3 regions of the Streptomyces sp. NPDC047079 genome follow, and region 3 is predicted to be linked to each of the others. Evidence: riboswitches for the same ligand, from Rfam matches in the RefSeq annotation. Region 3 holds a riboswitch; each other region holds the start of a gene.
What was found. A riboswitch is a leader RNA that binds a small molecule or an ion and turns the genes downstream of it on or off. The one in region 3 is predicted to bind thiamine pyrophosphate.
Positions count from the first base shown of each region.

Region 1: it holds a riboswitch for thiamine pyrophosphate, as region 3 does, so the genes downstream of both, thiC (phosphomethylpyrimidine synthase ThiC) here and ABZ823_RS20280 (cytosine permease) in region 3, are expected to answer to the same signal.
Region 2: it holds a riboswitch for thiamine pyrophosphate, as region 3 does, so the genes downstream of both, ABZ823_RS15355 (thiamine ABC transporter substrate-binding protein) here and ABZ823_RS20280 (cytosine permease) in region 3, are expected to answer to the same signal.

Region 1 covers NZ_JBEYUZ010000003.1:107,666-114,854, forward strand. Annotated here, with positions in the region: gene ABZ823_RS05320 (metallophosphoesterase) at 138-1,247, shown strand; gene ABZ823_RS05325 (hypothetical protein) at 1,442-2,314, shown strand; gene thiC (phosphomethylpyrimidine synthase ThiC) at 2,529-4,331, opposite strand; TPP riboswitch at 4,324-4,479, opposite strand; partial or broken gene ABZ823_RS05335 (YibE/F family protein) at 4,540-4,767, shown strand; gene ABZ823_RS05340 (SsgA family sporulation/cell division regulator) at 4,968-5,405, opposite strand; gene ABZ823_RS05345 (helix-turn-helix domain-containing protein) at 5,506-6,240, opposite strand; gene ABZ823_RS05350 (DUF5326 family protein) at 6,603-6,815, opposite strand; gene ABZ823_RS05355 (cupin domain-containing protein) at 6,983-7,189, opposite strand, start outside.
Region 2 covers NZ_JBEYUZ010000009.1:200,946-208,134, reverse strand. Annotated here, with positions in the region: gene ABZ823_RS15360 (iron ABC transporter permease) at 1-298, opposite strand, end outside; gene ABZ823_RS15355 (thiamine ABC transporter substrate-binding protein) at 274-1,353, opposite strand; TPP riboswitch at 1,439-1,544, opposite strand; gene rlmN (23S rRNA (adenine(2503)-C(2))-methyltransferase RlmN) at 1,582-2,688, opposite strand; gene ABZ823_RS15345 (NAD-dependent epimerase/dehydratase family protein) at 3,269-4,255, shown strand; gene ABZ823_RS15340 (phosphatidate cytidylyltransferase) at 4,659-5,780, opposite strand; gene frr (ribosome recycling factor) at 5,780-6,337, opposite strand; gene pyrH (UMP kinase) at 6,504-7,189, opposite strand, start outside.
Region 3 covers NZ_JBEYUZ010000015.1:36,501-43,689, reverse strand. Annotated here, with positions in the region: gene ABZ823_RS20295 (DNA starvation/stationary phase protection protein) at 1-411, shown strand, start outside; gene ABZ823_RS20290 (DUF3140 domain-containing protein) at 463-801, shown strand; gene ABZ823_RS20285 (endonuclease) at 809-1,465, shown strand; TPP riboswitch at 1,580-1,673, shown strand; gene ABZ823_RS20280 (cytosine permease) at 1,665-3,131, shown strand; gene thiD (bifunctional hydroxymethylpyrimidine kinase/phosphomethylpyrimidine kinase) at 3,128-3,925, shown strand; gene ABZ823_RS20270 (arsenic transporter) at 4,031-5,287, shown strand; gene gndA (NADP-dependent phosphogluconate dehydrogenase) at 5,477-6,916, shown strand; gene ABZ823_RS20260 (NmrA family NAD(P)-binding protein) at 7,113-7,189, shown strand, end outside.

The DNA of each region.
Region 1 (7,189 bases), on a different contig from region 3:
AGCCGCGGTGACCGGGGGTCCTTCCCCGATTCACCACCCCTGGGTCATCACATGGCGCGATCCGCATTCCTATGATGGGCCCACGACACCGCGGACCGCTGCGACCAGGCAGTCCGATGCGGTGCAGATGCGGCGCGATGGTGGAGGGGTCGATGACTCAGGGGGCCGGTCAGGGACCCGAGGTGGAGCAGGCGGCGGCGTTGCGCGACTTCCGGGTGCCCGCATACGTCCACGAGACCGGTCCCTACGCACAGAGCACGCCCCCCGGTGAGGTCACCGGGCCCGTCGCGCCACCGGAGGCGTATCCGCACGGCTACTCCGACGCGTACACGCCCACCGAGCGGGACCTTCCGGTCATCAACCCCGGCGACACGCCCCAGGTGACCGCCGACCCGGCGACCGCCCCCGCCGCGCATCCCGCCGAAGGCCCCGGACCGCTGTTCGTGGTCGGGGACGTCCACGGCTATCTGGACCAGCTCGTCGCCGCGCTCCAGGAAAAGGGGCTCATCGACGCCCAGGGCCAGTGGTCCGCGGGCACCGCGCGGCTGTGGTTCCTCGGGGACTTCACCGACCGCGGACCCGACGGCATCGGCGTGATCGACCTGGTGATGCGGCTGTCCGCGGAGGCGGCCGCGGCCGGCGGCTACTGCAAGGCGCTCATGGGTAACCACGAGCTGCTGCTGCTCGGCGCCAAGCGGTTCGGTGACACGCCCGTCAACTCGGGCGCGGGCACCGCCACCTTCCAGGCGGCCTGGCTGCTCAACGGGGGCCAGAAGACGGACATGGACCGCCTCCAGGACCACCACCTTCAGTGGATGGCCCGTCTCGACGCGGTGGAGGAGGTCGACGGACACCTTCTGGTCCACTCGGACACCACCGCCTACCTCGACTACGGCGACTCCATCGAAGCGGTCAACGACACCATCCGCGAGACGCTCACGCGCAATGACGCGGACGAGGTGTGGGATCTCTTCCGGAAGTTCACCAAGCGCTTCTCCTTCCGCGACGAGGGCGGCGCCGACGCCGTACGGTCCCTGCTGGAGACCTACGGCGGCCGGCGGATCGTCCACGGCCACAGTCCCATCCCGTACCTGCTCGGCGAGGTCGGCTCGGAGGACGGCGACGACGCAACGGGTCCGGTCGTCGAAGGCCCCCACGTCTACGCGGACGGCCTGGCGATCGCGATGGACGGCGGTGTGACCATGGCCGGAAAACTGCTGGTCCAGCAACTCCCCTTGGACCACTGAGCGTTCGACGGGCAGGCATCTCCCGGCGGGGAACCGTCCAACGAGTACCCGAACCGGGCGGCAATTTCTGGAAACCCCCTGTCACCGTGTGCCGTCGCCGCTCTACCATCGGCTTATCCGTAGCAGGCTCCCCTCCGTTTCTGCCCAACGGCTCGTCAGCATGCCGAGCCACAAGCCCTACGGAGCATCGGGGGATGCACATGAACAGCGTTCCGCAGCACCTGCTGAGCGAGGACCGCCAGGACTACGAGCGGATCCTCGGTGAGGCGCTGCGCTCCGCGCCACACCGCCCGGATCTGGCCGCTGTGGGACAGCGGCTCAACCCCGAACAGCTGCGCACCATGGCGCTGAACGCCACCGCCCTCATCACCGCGGCGGCGACCGAGGAATACCAGCACTATGTGAAGGTCCGCGAGGAACTGCGCCGGCCGGCGCCGTCCACCCCGCCCGTGCACGAGAGCGGCGAAGCACGCGACTCCACCGAGCCGGAGACGGACGGCCAGGGGCTCGCCGCCACCGTGGGAGAGGCCGCGGCAAGCGCCGGAGCGGGGGCCGTCGTCGCGGTCCTCGCCCCGTTCCTCGCCGGTGCCGCCGCGGCGATCTTCCTGCTCGTGGGTTACATCCTCAAGATGGTCAACCCCGATCAGGCGTTCGCGCGGACCCTCCTGACCACCGGGTGGGTCTTCGGCGCGGTGACCGCGGCGGCGATCCTCGTCGCCGCGATCGGTCTGTTGCTCACCGCGCTGCGCAACAGCGCATCGGCCCGGGATGCCGACGCCCAGAACGCGCTGGCTACGGAAGTGGCGCGGGCTCGGGAGGCCTGGCACGAGGCACTGCTGGAGCGTGGCATCCTGCCGTTCCTCCGCGAGGCCCTCGCCGACCCGGGAAGGGCCGCGATGAGCCGAAAGGCACCCGAAACGACGCCCAGCCGCATCCCACACCTCGGCTACGACCGCCCGGGCTTCAGCAGCCCGGACAGCGGCCCCACCGCGGGTCCGCGCCCCAGCTTCAGCAGCCCGGACTTCACCAGTCCGGACTTCGGGGGCCCGGAACACCAGCCGGAGTGACGGATCTCGGCCGACATCCCGCCGGCCGAGGTGAAACCGTCGGCGGACCGGGCCGACCGGCCGCCGGACCGTCACCCGGAGCCGGCCCCACCTCCGGGCCCTCGCCCGGAGCCGGTCCCGAACCGCGACATCCACCGAAGCCGGCCCGCCCTTCCGAAGGAGCGCGGGCCGGGACTTCAGCGCGCGCCCTGGACCGGCACTGCGCGACGGCGGATCACTCCGCGATCGGCAGATACACCCGGTTCCCGCTCGCCGCGAACTCCTTCGACTTCTGGAGCATCCCCTCGGCGATCTCGTGCTGCGTCGCGCCCTCGGCCGCCTCACCGCCGAACCGCTCGGTGATGCTCTGGCTGATCTTCATGGAGCAGAACTTCGGACCGCACATCGAGCAGAAGTGGGCGGTCTTGGCAGGCTCGGCGGGGAGGGTCTCGTCGTGGAAGTCACGGGCCGTGTCGGGGTCGAGGGCCAGGTTGAACTGGTCCTCCCAGCGGAACTCGAAACGCGCGTCGGACAGCGCGTCGTCCCACTCCTGCGCACCCGCGTGCCCCTTGGCCAGATCGGCCGCGTGGGCGGCGATCTTGTAGGTGATGACGCCGGTCTTGACGTCATCACGGTTGGGCAGGCCCAGGTGCTCCTTGGGGGTGACATAGCAGAGCATGGCCGTGCCCCACCAGGCGATCATCGCGGCGCCGATACCGGAGGTGATGTGGTCGTACGCCGGCGCGATGTCCGTGGTCAGCGGACCCAGCGTATAGAACGGCGCTTCATCGCAGATCTCCTGTTGCAGGTCGATGTTCTCCTTGATCTTGTGCATCGGGACGTGTCCCGGGCCCTCGATCATGGTCTGTACGTGGAAACGCCTGGCGATACGGCCGAGTTCCCCGAGCGTGCGCAGTTCCGCGAACTGCGCCTCGTCGTTGGCGTCCGCGATCGAACCGGGCCGCAGGCCGTCGCCCAGCGAGTAGGTGACGTCGTAGGCCGCGAGAATCTCGCAGAGCTCCTCGAAGTTCTCGTAGAGGAACGACTCCTTGTGGTGTGCGAGGCACCACGCGGCCATGATCGAGCCGCCGCGGGAGACGATGCCGGTCTTGCGGTTCGCCGTCAGCGGTACATACGCCAGGCGCACCCCCGCATGGACCGTCATGTAGTCCACGCCCTGTTCGGCCTGTTCGATGACCGTGTCCTTGTAGATCTCCCAGGTCAGCTCCTCGGCCCTGCCGTCGACCTTCTCGAGCGCCTGGTAGAGCGGCACCGTGCCGATCGGCACAGGGGAGTTGCGCAGTACCCATTCACGGGTGGTGTGGATATTGCGGCCGGTGGACAGGTCCATGACCGTGTCGGCACCCCAGCGGGTCGCCCAGGTCATCTTCTCGACCTCCTCCTCGATCGAGGAGGTCACCGCGGAGTTGCCGATGTTGGCGTTGACCTTGACCAGGAAGCGCTTGCCGATGATCATCGGCTCGATCTCCGGGTGGTTGACGTTCACCGGCAGCACCGCGCGACCCGCCGCGATCTCCTCGCGGACGATCTCGGGAGAGACGTTCTCCCGGAGAGCCACGAACTCCATCTCCGGCGTGATCTCCCCGCGGCGCGCGTACGCGAGCTGCGTCACCGCGTTGCCGTCGCGGCCACGGCGCGGCTGGCGCGGGCGTCCCGGAAACACCGCGTCGAGGTTGCGCAGGCCGCCACGCGGCGAGGTGTGCTTGATCCCATCGTCCTCGGGACGGACGGGACGGCCCGCGTACTCCTCGGTGTCGCCGCGAGCGGTGATCCAGTTCTCCCGCAGCGGCGCAAGGCCCCTGCGGACGTCCGTCTCGGCGACTGGATCGGTGTACGGACCGGAGGTGTCGTACAGGGTGACCGACCGCCCGTTGGTGAGGTGCACCTGACGGACCGGCACCCGCAGGTCGGGGCGAGAGCCCTCGATGTACGCCTTGTGCCAGCCGATGGACTTCCCGGCCTCCTGGGGCTCGTCACCCTGGACGGAGGCAGGCGTGCGTACGTCCTTGATGGTCATGAGACCTACTCCCTACGCCGGCATTACCCGGTAACAGGTTCAGCGGTCGACGCAGCAGTTCCCGCCCGCCGATGTTCCACGTGAAACATCGCGTCTGCGGAGTCAGCGCCCTCTCAGCCCGGTGCTCCGAGCTCCCGCGTGTGCAAAGGTGCCTTCACGCTAGCGTCTTGTTGGGCAAGCTGAACAGTGGGCCTCACGCGTTCCTTGCTTCGACCGGGAGACCCAACCGGCCACGGTGACCACGGTCGTGGCGGTGGACTGCGCATCCGTGAACGCCTCGGCTGGGACCACGCCCGGCTGCACCTCCATCGCCAGGGACCCGTCGGCCCCACAGAAGCCGACCGGCACCTGCAAGAAGGCGCCGGTCCACATCGACACCGGCAAGGACAAGGGCGGTACGTTCACGGAGATCGTCCAGCCGGACCAGTCACGGCAGTCGGCCCCCGCCCGCAGGGGTCGAGGGCGCCGCCGCAAGCGCAGAGACTTCCCACACCGGGACCGAAAGAGGCCCAGGCCGAAAGACGCCCCCGCAGAACCGTTACGGCATATCCGCGCGCCCGTACCGCCTTGAAGGGACGGTTTACGGCGCGAGGAACCGTTACGGCCCGAGGAACCGTTACGGCGCCGCGCGCGGTCTCAGCCCGCGCTCTGCTCCTCCGCCAGGATCCGGTCCAGCGCCTCGTCCAGATGCGCGTCGAAGTCGGCGAGAGATCCCTCCTGCCCGAGCGGCACCAGCTTGTCGGTGCGGTCGAGAAACGCCACCAGGGGCACCGCACCCGACCGGAACAGCGCGCGGTCGCCGCCCACCTGGAGCCGGATCAGCACATCACCGAAGGTGTCCGGCTCGGCGGGCGCGATGTGCACATCGCCGTCGCCGCACGGCCGACCCACCCCGTCCACCAGCAGCTCACGACCGAAAGCCCAGGTCACGGGTGCGTCGCCGGGCAGATGGAAGGTCAGACGCACCGCATAGGGATCACAGGTCTCGTAACACAGCTCCACCGGAATGCGGAAGGAGAGCTCCTCGGACACGAGAAAGCTCATCATGACCTCTGCCTGCACCGACTTGCGCATCGTCTACCCCGTCAGTAGCCGTCGACTGGCCAGGAATGATCACCCTGACACCTGCAGGAAGTTTGCTGAACGTGTATGGCAGATCACAAGGAGTGAGTTTTCAGATGCTGATAGAGAAGGCGAGTGTCCCTAGCAGTCTGCCGGTCTCCGCCTGCAGCTGACGGGCCGCCGGCAGCAACCGGTCGGCCTGGTGGGACGGCAGGGAGATGGCCACCGCCGCGGCCGTCGTACCCGCGGTGAGGGGGATCGCGGCGCAGGCCGCCCCGAGCGCGTACTCCTGGCACTCGACGACGGCCTCCATCGGCCCCAGGCGCTCCAGACGGCGCTCCAGGCTGCGGTTGTCACGCACCGTGTACGGAGTGAGGGGGTGCACCGGATAGCGATCGAGATGGTCGTGCCGGGCCTCTTCGTCGAGCTGTGACAGCAGGCACTGACCGAGCGCGTGCGCGTGCCCGGTCTCCCGGAAGTCGGCCCACTCTCCGACCGCCGGACCGTCCGGGCCGGCGGCAACACCGAGGACCTCGATCTCACCCTCGCGGTAGACCGCGTAGTAGACCGGGACACCGATCGAATCACGCCATTGTGCGAGCGCGTCGTTCACCATGCTGCGACGTTTCTGCTGGGCCGCGGTGGCGCCCAACCGCTCGGCGGCCTCCCCGAGGAAGAACAGGCCCTTCTCCCGCCGCAGATAACCCTCATGAGTCAGGGTGCGCAAGAGGTGGTACGCCGTGGGAAGCGCCAGACCGACCTCACGCGCCAACTGCTTGGCGGGAGCCCCGTACGCATGCTCGGCGACGGCCTCCAGCAGCCGCATCGCCCGCTGCACCGATCCGATGAGGGTGGTGGACTGTGCCGGCGCGGGCGGAAGGTGCTCTTCCGCCGGTGAGGCGCGCCGCTGTGCGGGCGGCGTGGCTGAGTAGGCGGGTGCGGTGCCAACCGTGGCCAAAGGTCACTCCCGGAGCACGAGGGTGGGCCTCCCGTGCGGGGACACGGGAGGGGGATGCGCCGTGCGCGGGACCTGCCGCGCGCCGGGCTCCGGACTTTAACGGCCACCCACCGGCCACCGGCGGCACCACCGGGAAAACTTCCCTCGCCCGAGGGAACCTCGGATTCCTTACCGGCGGCCCGTTGCCGTCCGCTAGCCCGGCCCCCTGACGTCACGTGGAGCCGCTCCCCGCCCGGTGTGCCCCGGGTGGTTCACCAGTCGCCGCGCGAGGACGAACTCGACATGAACTTCCGTACGACGTAGATCAGTCCACCGACCAGAGCGACGAAGAGCAGCACCTTGAACAGCAGCTGGATGACGAAACCGACGACGGTCGCTATCACGCTGCCGAAGACGACCAGGGCGATGACCGGCACCGCGATCCACTTCACCCACCACGGCAAACCAGCGAAGATCTCTCGCATCGCCCTCGTCCTTGTCTTGTCCGCCCGTTGCCCCGCGTACTTTTCGGGGGCTGCGCAACCGGGTCCTTCTGTGCTGCTTCGATGCTAGGACCGCGCGGGGGCGGAACACGGACCTCGCGCCCCTTGTCCTCCCCTGATCGTTCCCCTAGGGAACCCCGAGACGGGGCTCAGCTCTCCGGCGGAGAGAACACCACCAGAACCCTCAGGTCCTCGGTGATGTGGTGGAACTTGTGGGCGACCCCGGCGGGCACATAGACGACGCTTCCCCGTGCGACCTGGGTGGTCTCCAGGCCCACGGTGATGGAGGCGCGGCCGCTGACGACGAAGTACACCTCGTCCTGCTGGTGCGGCTTCTGCGGGTCGAGGTCCCCGGC
Region 2 (7,189 bases), on a different contig from region 3:
GGAAGTCCAGGCGGGCGAAGACGTAGGCGCCGGGCATCGCCACCAGCAGGGTCAGGGCGGTGGAGGCGAGAGCCTGCCAGGTCGTGAACCACAGCACATGCCGGATGTCGGACTGTGCGAGCACCTCCGCGACGCGGCCGGGGCGCCACACCCCGTCGACGCGCAGACCGCGCGTGACGATCGCGGCGACGGGGTAGGCGAAGAAGACCGCGAAGAACACGGCCGGCAGGGCCATGAGCCCGAACCGCGCCGCGCCGCCCCGGCTCCTCGGGGCTACTTCAGTACGAGCGACGTCCACGACCTGACCCACTGGTCACGGTTGGCGGCGATGTCCGCCGGGGCCATGGTCGCGGGGTCCTTGGCCGCGGGCCCGTACTCGGTGAACTCGGCGGGCACCGGCGCGCCCTGCACGACCGGGTAGACGTACATGTTGAGCGGCATGTCCTCCTGGAACCTCCTGCTGATCAGGAAGTCGAGGAAGGCCTTGGCGCCCTTGGGGTTGTGGGCGTTGCTCAGCAGACCCGCGAACTCGATCTGGCGGAAGCAGGTCCCGGTCGCGACGCCGGTCGGCGCGGTGTCGGGCCGCGGCTTGGCGTAGACGACCTCGGCGGGCGGCGAGGAGGCGTAGGAGACGACGAGCGGCCGGTCACCCCCCGCCTTCCTGCCGGCGGCCGAACCGGAGAACTCCTGCTCGTAGGCCTGCTGCCAGTCGTCGACCACCTTCACGCCGTTGTCCTTGAGCTTCTTCCAGTAGCCCTGCCAGCCGGTGTCTCCGTACGCGGCGGCGGTGCCGAGGAGGAAGCCGAGGCCCGGCGAGGACGTGGAGACGTTCTCGGTGACGAGGAGGTTCTTGTAGGCGGGCTTGGTGAGGTCGTCGAAGGAGGCCGGCGGGGCGAGCCTGTGGTCGGCGAAGTACTTCTTGTCATAGTTGACGCAGATGTCGCCGTAGTCGACGGGCGTCACCCGGTGCTTGTCCTTGTCCAGCTGGTACTGCGCGCCGACCCGGTCGAGTCCCTTGGCCGCGTACGGCTGGAACAGACCGTTGTCGAGGGCCCGGGACAGCAGTGTGTTGTCGACGCCGAAGAAGACGTCGCCCTGCGGATTGTCCTTGGTGAGGATCGCCTTGTTGACGGCCTGGCCCGCGTCGCCGTCGGTGAGGACCCTGACCCGGTAGCCGGACTCCTTCTCGAACGCCGCGATGACGCTCTTGGAGGCGGCCCACGAGTTGTGGCTGACGAGGGTCACGGTCTTGGAGTCGCCACCGCTCCCGTCGGTGGAGCCGGACGATCCGCACGCGGACAGCGTGACCAGGCCCAGCCCGACGGCGACGGCCGCGAACTGCCTTGCGGTGATGCTCACTGAATTCCTCCTGGAGGTGACCAGGAAGAGACGCGGCCCTGCCCGGGAACCCTGAAGAGTCCCGGGCAGGGCGCAACAGCTCGAGTGAAGACCGAACTCCCTACCCAGAATGACCTGGGCGAGGTTCAGAGGGTCTGCGGGCTCTCCCGCACTCTCAGCGCTGTGGCGCTCCCCTGTCGGAATATGAAGATATGGACTATGACGGTATGGACGGGCTTCAGACTACCGCTCGGTGGCCGCCAGCTGGCCACACGCTCCGTCGATCTCCTGGCCCCGGGTGTCCCGGATGGTCACCGGCACCCCATGGGCGGCGATCGCCTCGACGAACGCCTTCTCGTCCTCGGGCCGTGACGCGGTCCACTTGGAGCCGGGCGTCGGATTGAGCGGGATCAGATTGACGTGGACGGGCTTGCCCTTGAGCAGCCGGCCGAGCCGGTCGCCGCGCCACGCCTGGTCGTTGATGTCCCGGATCAGGGCGTACTCGATGGACAGCCGGCGCCCGGACTTCTCGACGTACTCGAACCCGGCGTCGAGAACCTCGCGCACCTTCCACCGCGTGTTGACGGGCACGAGGGTGTCGCGCAGTTCGTCGTCCGGCGCGTGCAGGGAGATGGCCAGGCGGCACTTGAAGCCCTCGTCGGCGAAGCGGTGGATGGCCGGCACCAGCCCGACGGTCGACACGGTGATCCCGCGCTGCGAGAGCCCGAGCCCGTCCGGCGCGGGATCGGTGAGCGCGCGGATGGCGCCGACGACCCGCTTGTAGTTGGCGAGGGGCTCGCCCATGCCCATGAAGACGATGTTCGACAGCCGCGCCGGTCCGCCGGGGATCTCGCCGTCGCGCAGCGCCCGCATGCCGTCCACGATCTGGTGCACGATCTCCGCGGTGGACAGGTTGCGGTCCAGACCTGCCTGACCGGTGGCGCAGAAGGGGCAGTTCATGCCGCAGCCCGCCTGGGAGCTGATGCACATGGTGACCCGGTCGGGATAGCGCATCAGCACTGACTCCACGAGGGTCCCGTCGAACAGCCGCCACAGCGTCTTGCGGGTCGTGGCCTGGTCGGTCGACAGATGCCGCACGACGGTCATCAGCTCGGGGAGCAGCGCCTCCTGGAGCTTGGGGCGCGAGGGGGCGGGGATGTCGGTCCACTGCTCCGGGTCGTGCGAGTACCGCGCGAAGTAGTGCTGCGAGAGCTGCTTGGCGCGGAACGGCTTCTCACCGACCGCGGCGACCGCCTCCTTGCGCTCGGCGGGCGTGAGATCGGCAAGATGCCGCGGCGGGGTCTTGGCTCCGCGCGGCGCGACGAAAGTGAGTTCTCCGGGCTTAGGCATGGCTCAACCAGTGTCGCAGATCCAGTTGTGTGACCTGCGGCTGTCACTCACTACGACTGTCGTTAGTAGTGGCCACCGGTCACTGCCAAGCGGCCTCGGACGGCCCGGGGACGGCCCGGGGACGGCCCAGGGGCGATCACGCATCGGCTGGCCGCCACTCGCCGAGCCGCACCCTGACCTGGTGGTATGGGCGTGCCAGAAGACCTCACCCATGACGAAGGCCCCGAGTGCGGGCAGGTCCATCCCGGCGTGACGTGCTCGGTGACCTCCGGCCGCCCGGCAAGGGTTCGATCGATCCCGTCAGCGGCTGCCGCCACCGCCGGTCAGCCGGTCAGCCGGTCAGCCGGTCAGCCGGTCAGCCGGTCAGCCGGTCAGCCGGTCAGCCGGTCAGCCGGGAGATGGTGCGTTCGATGACCCAGCAGCGTCGCCCTAGTACTGCAGTGCGACTTCGTGGTCGGGTGTTTGGATGCCTCGGCGGGTCGCCGTTACTGCCCGAGGGTCGAGATCGATCTGACGGCTGACCATCTGCTGTCAGCGAATCCGCCTCGCCGGGCGGTGATCCCCGTGCTTGTGTGTCGGTATGGAGATCCTGGTTCTGGGCGGAACGGCATGGGTGGCTCGGGAGCTGTCGCGGCAGGCGATCGAACGCGGCCATCGGGTGACCTGCCTCGCGCGTGGCGAGAGCGGAGAAGTCGCGGACGGAGCGACACTGTTCGCCGCCGACCGGCGCGATCCGTCGGCGTACGATCCCCTGCTCGACCGGGTATGGGACGCGGTCGTCGAGGTGTCATGGCAGCCGGGCTTCGTTCGTGGAGCGCTCGACGTGCTGGGCAGCAAGGCCGGGCACTGGGTGTATGTCTCGTCCGGCAACGCCTACGCCTCCCACGCCACGCTGGGGGCAGATGAGTCCGCGACCCTGCTCGCCCCGACCGATCGGAGCGAGGTCGACAAGGAGTTGTACGGCGAGGCGAAGGTCGCCTGCGAGCAGGCGTCCACGGCCGCTGTGGGCGACCGCCTCCTCATCGCACGAGCCGGGCTCATCGGCGGCCCGGGCGATCACAGCGGGCGTTCCGGCTACTGGGTCGCCCGCGCCGCACGCGATCCACGAGGGCCGATGCTGGTCCCCGACACACCGGCCATGCCCACCCAGGTGGTCGACGTGCGGGACCTCACCTCCTGGCTGCTCGACTCCGCGGAGACGGGAACCACCGGCACATACAACGCTGTCGGCCCGGTCGTTCCGTTCGAAGAGTGGATCGAGCTGTCCCGCGCCGTCGGCGGGCACACCGGTCCGGTGGTCACCGCCGAATCGGCGTGGCTGCTCGCCAACGGCGTGGCCCAGTACATGGGGCCCGAATCGCTGGCGATGTGGCTGGTTGAGCCGGGCTGGGAAGGGTGGTCGGCCCGGGACGGGTCCTCGGCGCGCGCCGCGGGGCTGCGTCACCGGCCCCCGGCGGAGATGCTGGCCGACACACTGCGCTGGGAACGCGAACAGGGGCTGGACCGGGAAAGGCGCGCAGGCCTCAGCGCGCAGCGCGAGCGTGAGTTGCTCGACGCCCTCGGCTGACGGCGCTGGACCGGTCTCGCACACCCGAGCGTCTCTGCAGGCGCCTTCCGTTCCGACTTCCCGATCTCGTGGTGGGCCCGGCCCAGCGCTGGCGCGCGATGTTCGACCAGGTTATGGCCCGAATCGCAGGCCGGTTCGGGCGAGTTGAGCCCCGGGCCGCGGCCCGGGGTGCTTTCGCTCGTCCCGCAGCAGCGGACGGTTCCTGTGGTGGCTCCTTCTGCCGCGGAGTCGGCCGAGCAGGTGCCCGCGGTGGTGGCGTCAGAGGCGGCTGAGCTGCCGGATCCGTCCGGGCCCCAGCGGCGAGGGCCCGGCAGCCTGGCCGCCGACAGTGAGGGGCTCGCCGTCCTGTGGACGACGAGCCCCTCCGGCCGGACAGCGGAACCAGCGCCGCGGGAGTCGACCGTCAGCCGTTCCCGACGAAGAGAACGAGCAGCAGCCAGACCACCGGAGCGGTGGGCAGCAGGGAGTCGAGACGGTCCATGATGCCGCCGTGCCCCGGCAGCAGTGTGCCCATGTCCTTGATGCCCAGATCACGCTTGATCATGGACTCGCCCAGATCGCCCAGCGTGGCGCTCGCGGCGACGGCGAGACCCAGCAGCAGGCCCTGCCACCACAGGCCGCCGTCGATCAGGTACTGCATGCACAGCGCGCCCGCCCCCATGGCGAAGACCACCGCCCCGACGAGGCCCTCACGGGTTTTGCCGGGGCTGATGCGCGGGGCGAGCTTGTGCCTGCCGAACCGCCAGCCCACCGCGTAGGCACCCGTGTCACTGACGACCGTCAGGAGCAGGAAGGTCAGAACGCGCTTCGGGCCGTCGTCGGCCGTCAGCATCATGGCGACGAACGTCGCCAGGAACGGCACGTAGAAAGCCGCGAAGAGACCCGCCGTGACGTCCTTGAGATAGCCGGCCGGTGGTTCCGTCATCCGCCAGACCAGGACCGCGAGCGCGGTGAACGCCATCGCCACCCAGGCGCCCTCGGCACCCCGCACATACCCGGCGACGACCATCGCCGCACCGCCCAGCGCGAGCGGCACGAGGGGCGCCTTGATGCCCTTGCGCTCCTCCAGCCGCTTCGTCAGCTCCCACAGCCCCACCACGACGGCGACCGCTACGACGCCGACGAACACGGCCTTGACGATGAACAACGACACGACGATCACGACGCCGAGTCCGACACCGACCCCTATGGCAGCACCCAGGTCACGGCCCGCGCTTTTCTTCTGCGGGGCGGGTGCCGGGTACGGGGCGTCGGGCATGGGCTCCGGATTCTGCGAGGCCGCCCAGTGGGACGGCGGCGGCGTCTGGTCGCGGAACAAGGGGCCGCTCAGCCGAGCGGCCCCCCGGTCGTCATCCTGGTCTCCGCCTTGTGCGGGCACGTCGGGCACGATGGGCATGGGGCGAGTTTGCTGGGCGTCATGCGCATCGTACGCAGGACCCGCCGGGCCGGTCCGACCGACCGGTCCCTCGTCGGCGGGCCCCCAGTACCCGGTCTGTGGCGGCGCCCCCCAGGAAGAGTCGTTCATCAGACCTCGAGCAGCTCCGCTTCCTTGTGCTTGAGCAGCTCGTCCACCTGAGCGACGTACTTCGCGGTGGTGTCGTCGAGCTCCTTCTCCGCACGGCGGCCCTCGTCCTCGCCGACCTCGCCGTCCTTGACCAGCTTGTCGATGGCGTCCTTGGCCTTGCGGCGGACCGAGCGAATCGCGACCTTGGCGTCCTCGCCCTTGCTCTTGGCCACCTTGATGTACTCGCGGCGGCGCTCCTCGGTGAGCTCGGGGAACACCACGCGGATGATGTTGCCGTCATTGCTGGGGTTGACGCCGAGGTCGGAGTCGCGGATCGCCTGCTCGATGTTGCGCAGCGCGCTCTTGTCGAACGGCGTCACCACGGCCATGCGCGGCTCCGGCACCGAGAACGAGGCCAGCTGGTTGATCGGCGTCGGTGCGCCGTAGTAGTCGGCCACGATCTTGTTGAACATCGCCGGGTGCGCACGCCCGGTGCGGATCGCGGCGAAGTCCTCCTTGGCGACCACGACGGCCTTCTCCATCTTCTCCTCGGCCTCGAGGAGGGTCTCTTCGATCACCACTTGCTCCTGCGTGTCTTGAGTAGGCCCGGCAGCTGTTACTCGTCGGTCCGCGGCCGGCTGCGTCGCGTCTTATTCCTGCACGGTTCCGGACCGGCAGGTCATTGTCCATCCCCCGGCCAGGGTCCGTCGCCCCGACGGGCACCCCGGACGGGTCGGCGTCCGGTCAGTCCCGGCTGCCTTGGTCACCCACGAGTGTGCCGATCTTCTCACCCTTGACGGCCCGTGCGATATTGCCCTCCGCCAGGAGCTCGAAGACCAGGATGGGCAGTTTGTTGTCCCGGCACAGCGTGATAGCGGTCATGTCGGCGACCTTGAGGTCCCGGGTGATGACCTCGCCGTAGCTGAGCCAGTCGAACTTGACGGCCTCCGGGTTGGTCTTCGGGTCGGAGTCGTAGACCCCGTCGACGCCGTTCTTGCCCATGAGCAGCGCCTCGGCGTCGATCTCGAGGGCCCGCTGGGCGGCGGTCGTGTCGGTCGAGAAGTACGGCATGCCCATACCGGCGCCGAAGATGACCACGCGGCCCTTCTCCAAGTGGCGCACGGCACGCAACGGGATGTACGGCTCGGCGACCTGGCCCATGGTGATGGCTGTCTGCACGCGCGAGTCGATGCCCTCCTTCTCCAGGAAGTCCTGGAGGGCGAGGCAGTTCATGACCGTGCCGAGCATGCCCATGTAGTCGGAGCGGGCCCGGTCCATGCCGCGCTGCTGGAGTTCGGCGCCGCGGAAGAAGTTGCCACCGCCGATGACGACGGCGATCTGGGATCCGTCGCGCACCACGGCCGCGATCTCACGGGCGATGGCATGCACCACGTCCGGGTCGACGCCGAGTCCGGTGCCGCCGGAGAACG
Region 3 (7,189 bases):
GTGGATCTGCTCGGGCTGTCACTCGTCGGCAAGCAGGCCCACTGGAACATCGTCGGACCGAGGTTCCGGTCGATCCACCTCCAGCTGGACGAAGTGGTGGCCACAGCACGCTCGTACGCCGACACGGTGGCCGAGCGTGCCGCCGCGCTCGGCGTCGCGCCGGACGGGCGGCCGGAGACCATCGCGTCCACCTTCGGGCTGCCGGGTACGAAGGAGGGCTGGCTGCGCGACACGGACGTCGTGCGGCTGATGGTGGAGTCGCTGGAGGCGGCGATCGGAAGGCTGCGCGCTCGGATCGACGCCACGGAGAAGGCCGATCCGGTCACCCAGGACCTGCTGATCGGACTCACCGCGGAGCTGGAGAAGCAGCGCTGGATGTTCGAGGCCGAGAACTGGCCGCGGGAGGACTGAATCCCCAAGGGCAGGGCCTGCCGGGCCACCGAGGGCGAAAAGGAGTACGCGATGACCGACGCCCTGGAGATGGACGCGCTGTGGGACGAGTTCCACAGCGTGGTCAACATGACCTCCCAGGAACTCGCGGCCTGGCTGCGGGTCCGGGACGCCGACGAGGACACCGAGCCGCTGCCCGAGCAGGCGGGTCCGCCGACCGGGCGGCACGTCCTCGCGATACTGCAGAAGCGGCGCATGGATCTGACCGACGACGACATCCGGGTGATGCGTCAGGTCGTGGAGACCGTGACCGCCCAGCAGGACCTCTACAACGAGCCGGAGGCCGAGGACGACGACCGGCGCCACCGGTTGATGTCGATCGGCCACGACCCGCTCAAAGCGGGGAAGTGAGGCCGCCGTGTCCCGCAGCGAGAGGGCGGACCGTGTCGTCGGGGAACTCGTCCACGAGCACGGTCGCACCTACGCGGAGGAGGCGGGCATCCCGCTCAAGGACGCCCCGCAGCCGCTGTACCGGCTGCTGCTGATGGCCCTGCTGCTCAGTGCCCGCATCCGCACCTCGATCGCCCTCGAAACGGTGCGGGCGCTTCAGGAGGCGGGTCTGCGGGATCCGCGGCGCATGGCCGGGGCCGACTGGCAGGAGCGCGTGGACGCGCTGGGGCGGGGCGGCTACCGGCGCTACGACGAGCGCACGGCGACCCAGCTCGGCGACGGCGCCGAGCTGCTGATGGAGCGTTGGGGAGGCGATCTGCGGCGGCTGCGGAAGGAGGCGCACGGAGACGTTCCGACGCTGCGCGGGTTGCTTCAGGAGATACCGGGGATCGGGCCGGCCGGTGCCGACATCTTCCTGCGGGAGGTGCAGCGGGTGTGGCCGGAGGTGGCCCCTTACCTGGACGCCAAGGCCCTGTCCGGAGCGGAGCGGCTCGGGCTGCCCAAGGACCCGGGGAAGCTGGTGAGGCTCGCCGGGGACAGCGAACCTGCGGTGCTGTCCGCCGCGTTGGTGCGGGCGGCCCTGGACAAGAAGGTGGCGCAGGGAGTCCTGGAGCACGCGGCGTAGGGCCGCCGGGCGCTGAGCGCTGACACCGCGCGGCCACAGGAGCAGGGCTGCTGCCGGATCCGGCAGCAGCCCTTCCGTATGGCACATCCCAGGGCTCGGGTTAGTCTTGCCGCCGTACCGGACACGGGGTGCCCCGCCGAGGGCTGAGATCACACCCGTCGAACCTGAACCAGTTCGTACTGGCGGAGGGATGTCTTCCATGCCTTGGGCGCATGTTTCCGGCGGGCTGTCCGCCGACAGCCGGCAAGCCGTCTTCGACGGACGGATGCCCACCGCTCCCGGCGATCTCCGCATCGAGGGGCACGGCATCGAGCCGGTCCCCGAGGAGCATCGCTACGGAGGCGCGGGCCGCCTGTTCACGGTCTGGTTCGCGCCCAATCTGACCATGACCGGCGTGTTCACCGGCACCATCGGCATCGCGCTCGGCCTCGACTTCACCACCGCGCTCGCCGCGGTCGTCCTCGGCACGGTGCTCGGGGCGGTGCCGACCGCGTATCTGAGCACCTGGGGCAGCCGCACGGGCGCCGGTCAGCTCCCGCTCGCCCGACTCGCGTTCGGGCGCGCGGTGGCACTGCCCGGGGTGCTTCAGTGGCTGTCGTCGGTCGCCTGGGACGCGCTGATCGGGCTGTTCGGCGGGGACGCGCTGGCCCGGCTGTGCGGCTGGCCGTTCTGGCTCGGTGTCCTTGTCGTGATGCTCGCGCAGGGAGCCCTGGGGGTCCTCGGCTACGAGGCGATCCACCGTCTCCAGATCGTCATGACCTTCGTCCTCGCGGCCGCCTTCGCGCTGATCACCCTGCGCATGTCCGGCAGCGTGCATCCGGCCGCGACGGGCAGCGCGCACGGCGCCGACCGCGCGGGCGCGTTCGTGCTGACCAGCACCATCGCGCTCAGCCTGGCCCTGTCGTGGGCCCCGTACGCCAGTGACTTCAGCCGCTATCTGCCGCGTGCCACCTCCCGCTCCCGGATGTTCTGGTGCACGCTGCTCGGGCTCGTGGTGTCCTTCGTGGCCGTGCAGGTCCTCGGGCTGTGGGGCGCCTCCGCGCTCACCGATCAGACGGCGGCGGGGGTCGAGGCGCTGCTGGGCGGGGGCACGGCGGGTGCCTTCGGGCTGCTGGCCGTGGCGCTGGCGGCACTGTGCAGCAACGCGATGAACGACTACAGCGGCTCCCTGGCGCTCCAGACCGTGGGCGTGCGCGTGCCGCGTCCGGTGGCGGCCGCGCTTGCCGTGGTGCTCGGCTTCCCGCTGGTGCTGTGGATGCACGCGGCCGACACCACGGCCCGTTTCCAGAACGTCCTGCTGTTCGTGAGCTACTGGATCCCCGGGTTCGTGGCGATCGTGGTCGTCGACTGGCTGGCCCGGCGCGGCACCCATATCGATCTCACCGCCGAGACGGCCCGGCCGCGGCCGGCGTGGCCCCCACTGCTGGCGTTCGTCGTCGCCTTCGCGGCCGCGGTGCCGTTCATGGACACCGGCCTGTACGTGGGCCCGGTCGCCCGCGCGCTGCACGGCGCCGACGTCTCGTACTACGTGGCGTTCACGGTGGCACTCGCGGTGTACGCGCCGCTGCGTGCCCGAGAAGCCGGAAGGAACCGGAAGACCGAAGTGCCGCAAGGGACCGGACGGGCCCAAGGGAGCGGAGAGACCCGAGAGGAGGGTCGCGCATGACCGCGCCGCCCCGTGTGCTGACCATCGCCGGATCCGACTCCGGCGGTGGTGCGGGCATCCAGGCCGACCTGAAGACCATGCTGGCGCTCGGCGCCCACGGGATGAGCGTGGTCACCGCGGTCACGGCGCAGAACTCCGTCGGGGTGCAGGGCGCCTGGGAGCTGCCCGTGGAGGCGGTGCGCGCCCAGTACCGCAGCGTCGTCGACGACATCGGTGTACAGGCCGTCAAGACGGGGATGCTCGCTTCGCCCGCCCTGGTCACGGCGGTGGCCGACCTGCTCGCGGACGGGGCGGCCCCGGTCGTCGTGGACCCGGTGAGCGTCTCCAAGCACGGGGACCGGCTGCTCGCCGACGACGCGCTGGACGCCGTGCGCACTCGGCTGCTGCCGCTCGCCACGGTCACCACGCCCAATCTCGACGAGGTCGCGGAGCTGACGGGTCTGGAAGTGACCGACGAGCCGGGCATGCGCCGCGCGGCCGCACGGCTGCTGTCGTACGGGCCCCGGTGGGTCCTCGTGAAGGGCGGGCATCTGCCCGGGGCGGCCGTGGACCTGCTGACGGACGGCCACGAGGAGCACTGGCTGCGCGCCGCGCGCCACGACAACCGGCACACCCACGGCACGGGCTGCACCCTCGCCTCGGCCGTCGCGGTCGGGCTCGCGCAGGGACTCGCGGTGCCCGAGGCGGTACGACGGGCCAAGGAGTACGTCACGGCGGCCATCGCGGCGGGGTTCGCGCTGGGCGCAGGCATCGGGCCGGTGGACCACGGCTGGCGGCTGCGGGAGCGTGGCTGACGGTGGTGGGGGGCATCGGTGCCCGGGGCACCTCGCGTCGAGGGACGCTGACCGGCCTGGTGTGATGGAAGGGCAGCACCGACCCCGCCTGAGGAAGGACACTCCCTGAACACCCCGCTCGCCGAGGCCCTCTCCGTCCTTCTGCTCGTCGCCGTCCTGGCCGGTGCGGTGGTCCGTCCCTTCGGGCTTCCGGAGGCGGTCGTGGCGGTGCCCGCCGCCGGGATCGTGGTCGCGACCGGCGCGATCTCGCTGGACCACGCGCGAGCCGAGGCGGAGCGGCTGGGGCCTGTGGTCGGCTTTCTGGCCGCCGTCCTGGTGGTGGCGCGCTTCTGCGACGCGGAAGGCGTGTTCCGGGCCTGCGGGGCATGGATGGCACGCTGGGCGGCGGGCCGTCCCGGACGACTGCTGACCGCCGTCTTCGCGCTCGCGTCGGTGATCACCGCCGTGCTCAGCCTGGACGCCACGGTCGTTCTCCTGACCCCCGTGGTGTTCGCCACGGCGGCCCGGATGGGCGTACGCCCGAAGCCGCATCTGTACGCCTGCACGCATCTGTCGAACACGGCCTCGCTGCTGCTGCCGGTCTCCAACCTGACCAACCTGCTCGCGTTCGGCGCGGCCGGGCTGAGCTTCACCCGGTTCGCCGCCCTGATGGCCCTGCCGTGGCTGGTGGCCATCGGCGCCGAGTACCTCGTCTTCCGGCGTTTCTTCCGCCGTGACCTGGCCGCCGGTGCCCTGGCCGTGGACGCCGGGGAACCGCCTCGGCTGCCGCTGTTCGCGCTGGTGACCGTCGCCTGCACGCTCGCCGGGTTCGTGGTCGCCTCCACGGTGGGCCTCGATCCGGCGTGGTCGGCGCTGGGCGGGGCGCTGGTCCTCGCCGGCCGTGCGCTCGTCCGGCGCCGGGCCACTCCGCTGACGGTGCTTCGGGCCGCGGCGCCGTCCTTCCTGGCATTCGTCCTGGCCCTGGGCATCGTGGTGCGCGCCGTCGTCGACAACGGGCTCGCGGACGCCCTCGGCCGGCTGATCCCGGACGGGACGGGGCTGCCCGCCCTGCTGGGGATCGCGGCCCTGGCGGCCCTGCTGGCCAATGTGATCAACAACCTGCCGGCGGTCCTGGTCCTCCTGCCGCTGGCCGTCCCGTCCGGGCCCGGCGCGGTGCTCGCCGTCGTGCTCGGTGTGAACATCGGCCCCAATCTCACCTACGCGGGATCCCTGGCCACGCTGCTGTGGCGGCGGATCGTCCACCAGCACAGCCACGGCGTCGACCTCGGGGAGTTCACCCGGCTCGGGGCGATCGCGGTACCGACCGCGCTGGCGGGCGCGGTGGTGGCGCTGTGGGTGTCCCTCCACGTCGTCGGGCTGTGAGCACCGGCCCCCGGGCCACCGCACGGCCGCACCGGGCGGAGCCCTCGCGGATCGCGCTCCCCGAGGTGAGCAACCCGCGCCCCGCCGTCCGTACTTGACCGGTACAGCGGTACGAGCCGTACCGAGCGACATCCGCCGCACCCGCCGAACGCGCGGGCCCGGGGCGGATCCGGACCCGAGGAGCACAGCATGCAGGCGACCGCGCAGATCGGCGTCACCGGACTCGCGGTGATGGGCCGCAATCTGGCCCGGAACTTCGCCCGGCACGGGTACACCGTCGCCGTGCACAACCGCACCCCGGCCAGGACCAAGGCGCTGGTCGAGGAGTTCGGACACGAGGGCGCGTTCGTGGCCGCCGAGACGGCCAAGGAGTTCGTGGCGGCGCTGGAGCGTCCCCGCCGCCTCATGATCATGGTGCAGGCGGGGGCGGCCACCGACGCGGTGATCGAGGAGTTCGCCCCGCTCCTGGAGCCCGGCGACATGATCATCGACGGAGGCAACGCGCACTTCGCGGACACCCGGCGCCGTGAGCGGTCCCTGCGCGAGCGCGGCATCCACTTCGTCGGTGCGGGCGTCTCCGGAGGCGAGGAGGGCGCGCTGCACGGACCGAGCATCATGCCCGGCGGTTCACCGGAGTCGTACGCCGCGCTCGGCCCGATGTTCGAGAAGATCAGCGCGAAGGTCGACGGCGAGCCCTGTACGACGCATGTCGGTACGGACGGCGCGGGGCACTTCGTGAAGATGGTGCACAACGGTATCGAGTACGCCGACATGCAGCTGATCGGCGAGGCGTACGACCTGCTGCGCCAGGTGGCCGGATTCTCCCCCGCCGTGATCGCGGAGATCTTCCGCGAGTGGCACAAGGGACGCCTCGACTCCTATCTGATCGAGATCACGGCCGAGGTGCTGTCCCACGTCGACGCGGCTACCGGCACGCCCTTCGTGGACGTGGTCGCCGACGCCGCCGGGCAGAAGGGCACCGGGCGCTGGACCGTGCAGACCGCGCTGGAGCTGGGCTCGCCGGTGACCGCCATCGCCCAGGCCACCTTCGCCCGCGCCGCCTCCGGCCAGTCGGCGCTGCGCGGCGCGTACCGCGGACTGCCCGGGGGCACCAGCTGGGACCTGACCCCGTACGAGGCCGAGCGCTTCACCGCGCAGGTGGAGCAGGCCCTGTACGCCTCGAAGCTGATCGCCTACGACCAGGGTTGGAAGATGATCCTGGACGCCGCCGAGGAGTTCGGCTGGACCATCGACCTCGGCGCGGTCGCCCGGATCTGGCGCGGCGGCTGCATCATCCGGGCCGCCTTCCTCGACCGTATCCGCGCCGCCTACGCCGCGGACCCCGGTCTGGTCAGCCTGCTGTCCGACGCGGGTTTCGCGGCCGAGATCGCGGACGCGCAGGTGCCGTGGCGCGAGGTGATCGCCACCGCGGCGCGCCGGGGGGTGCCGGTACCCGCCTTCTCGGCGGCGCTGTCGTACTACGACTCGCTGCGCGCCGAGCGTCTGCCGGCCGCGCTCACCCAGGGCCAGCGCGACTACTTCGGCGCCCACACCTACCGGCGCGTCGACCGCGAGGGCAGCTTCCACACGCTGTGGGGCACGGCCGACCGCGTCGAGACGCGGGCCTGAGCGGACGGCGGCGGGCACACGACCGGGCTGCCGCGGCGGGGCGCGCGGGAGCCGGGTCGCCGTCTCGTCGTTCGGCCCGTTCGTCCGGTGCGGCATGTCGCCGGTTCGTCGCCGAAGTGCCGTGCAGCCGGGTCGAGCTTAGGCTGACCAGGTCCGGCACCGGCCGGCCGGTCGACCGACTGAGTCAGGAGCCATCGTGGTCGACAGTCCACTGATTCTCGTGACCGGCGCGGCCGGGAGTGTGGGGTCGGTGGGGCGCCGGGTGGTCGACCA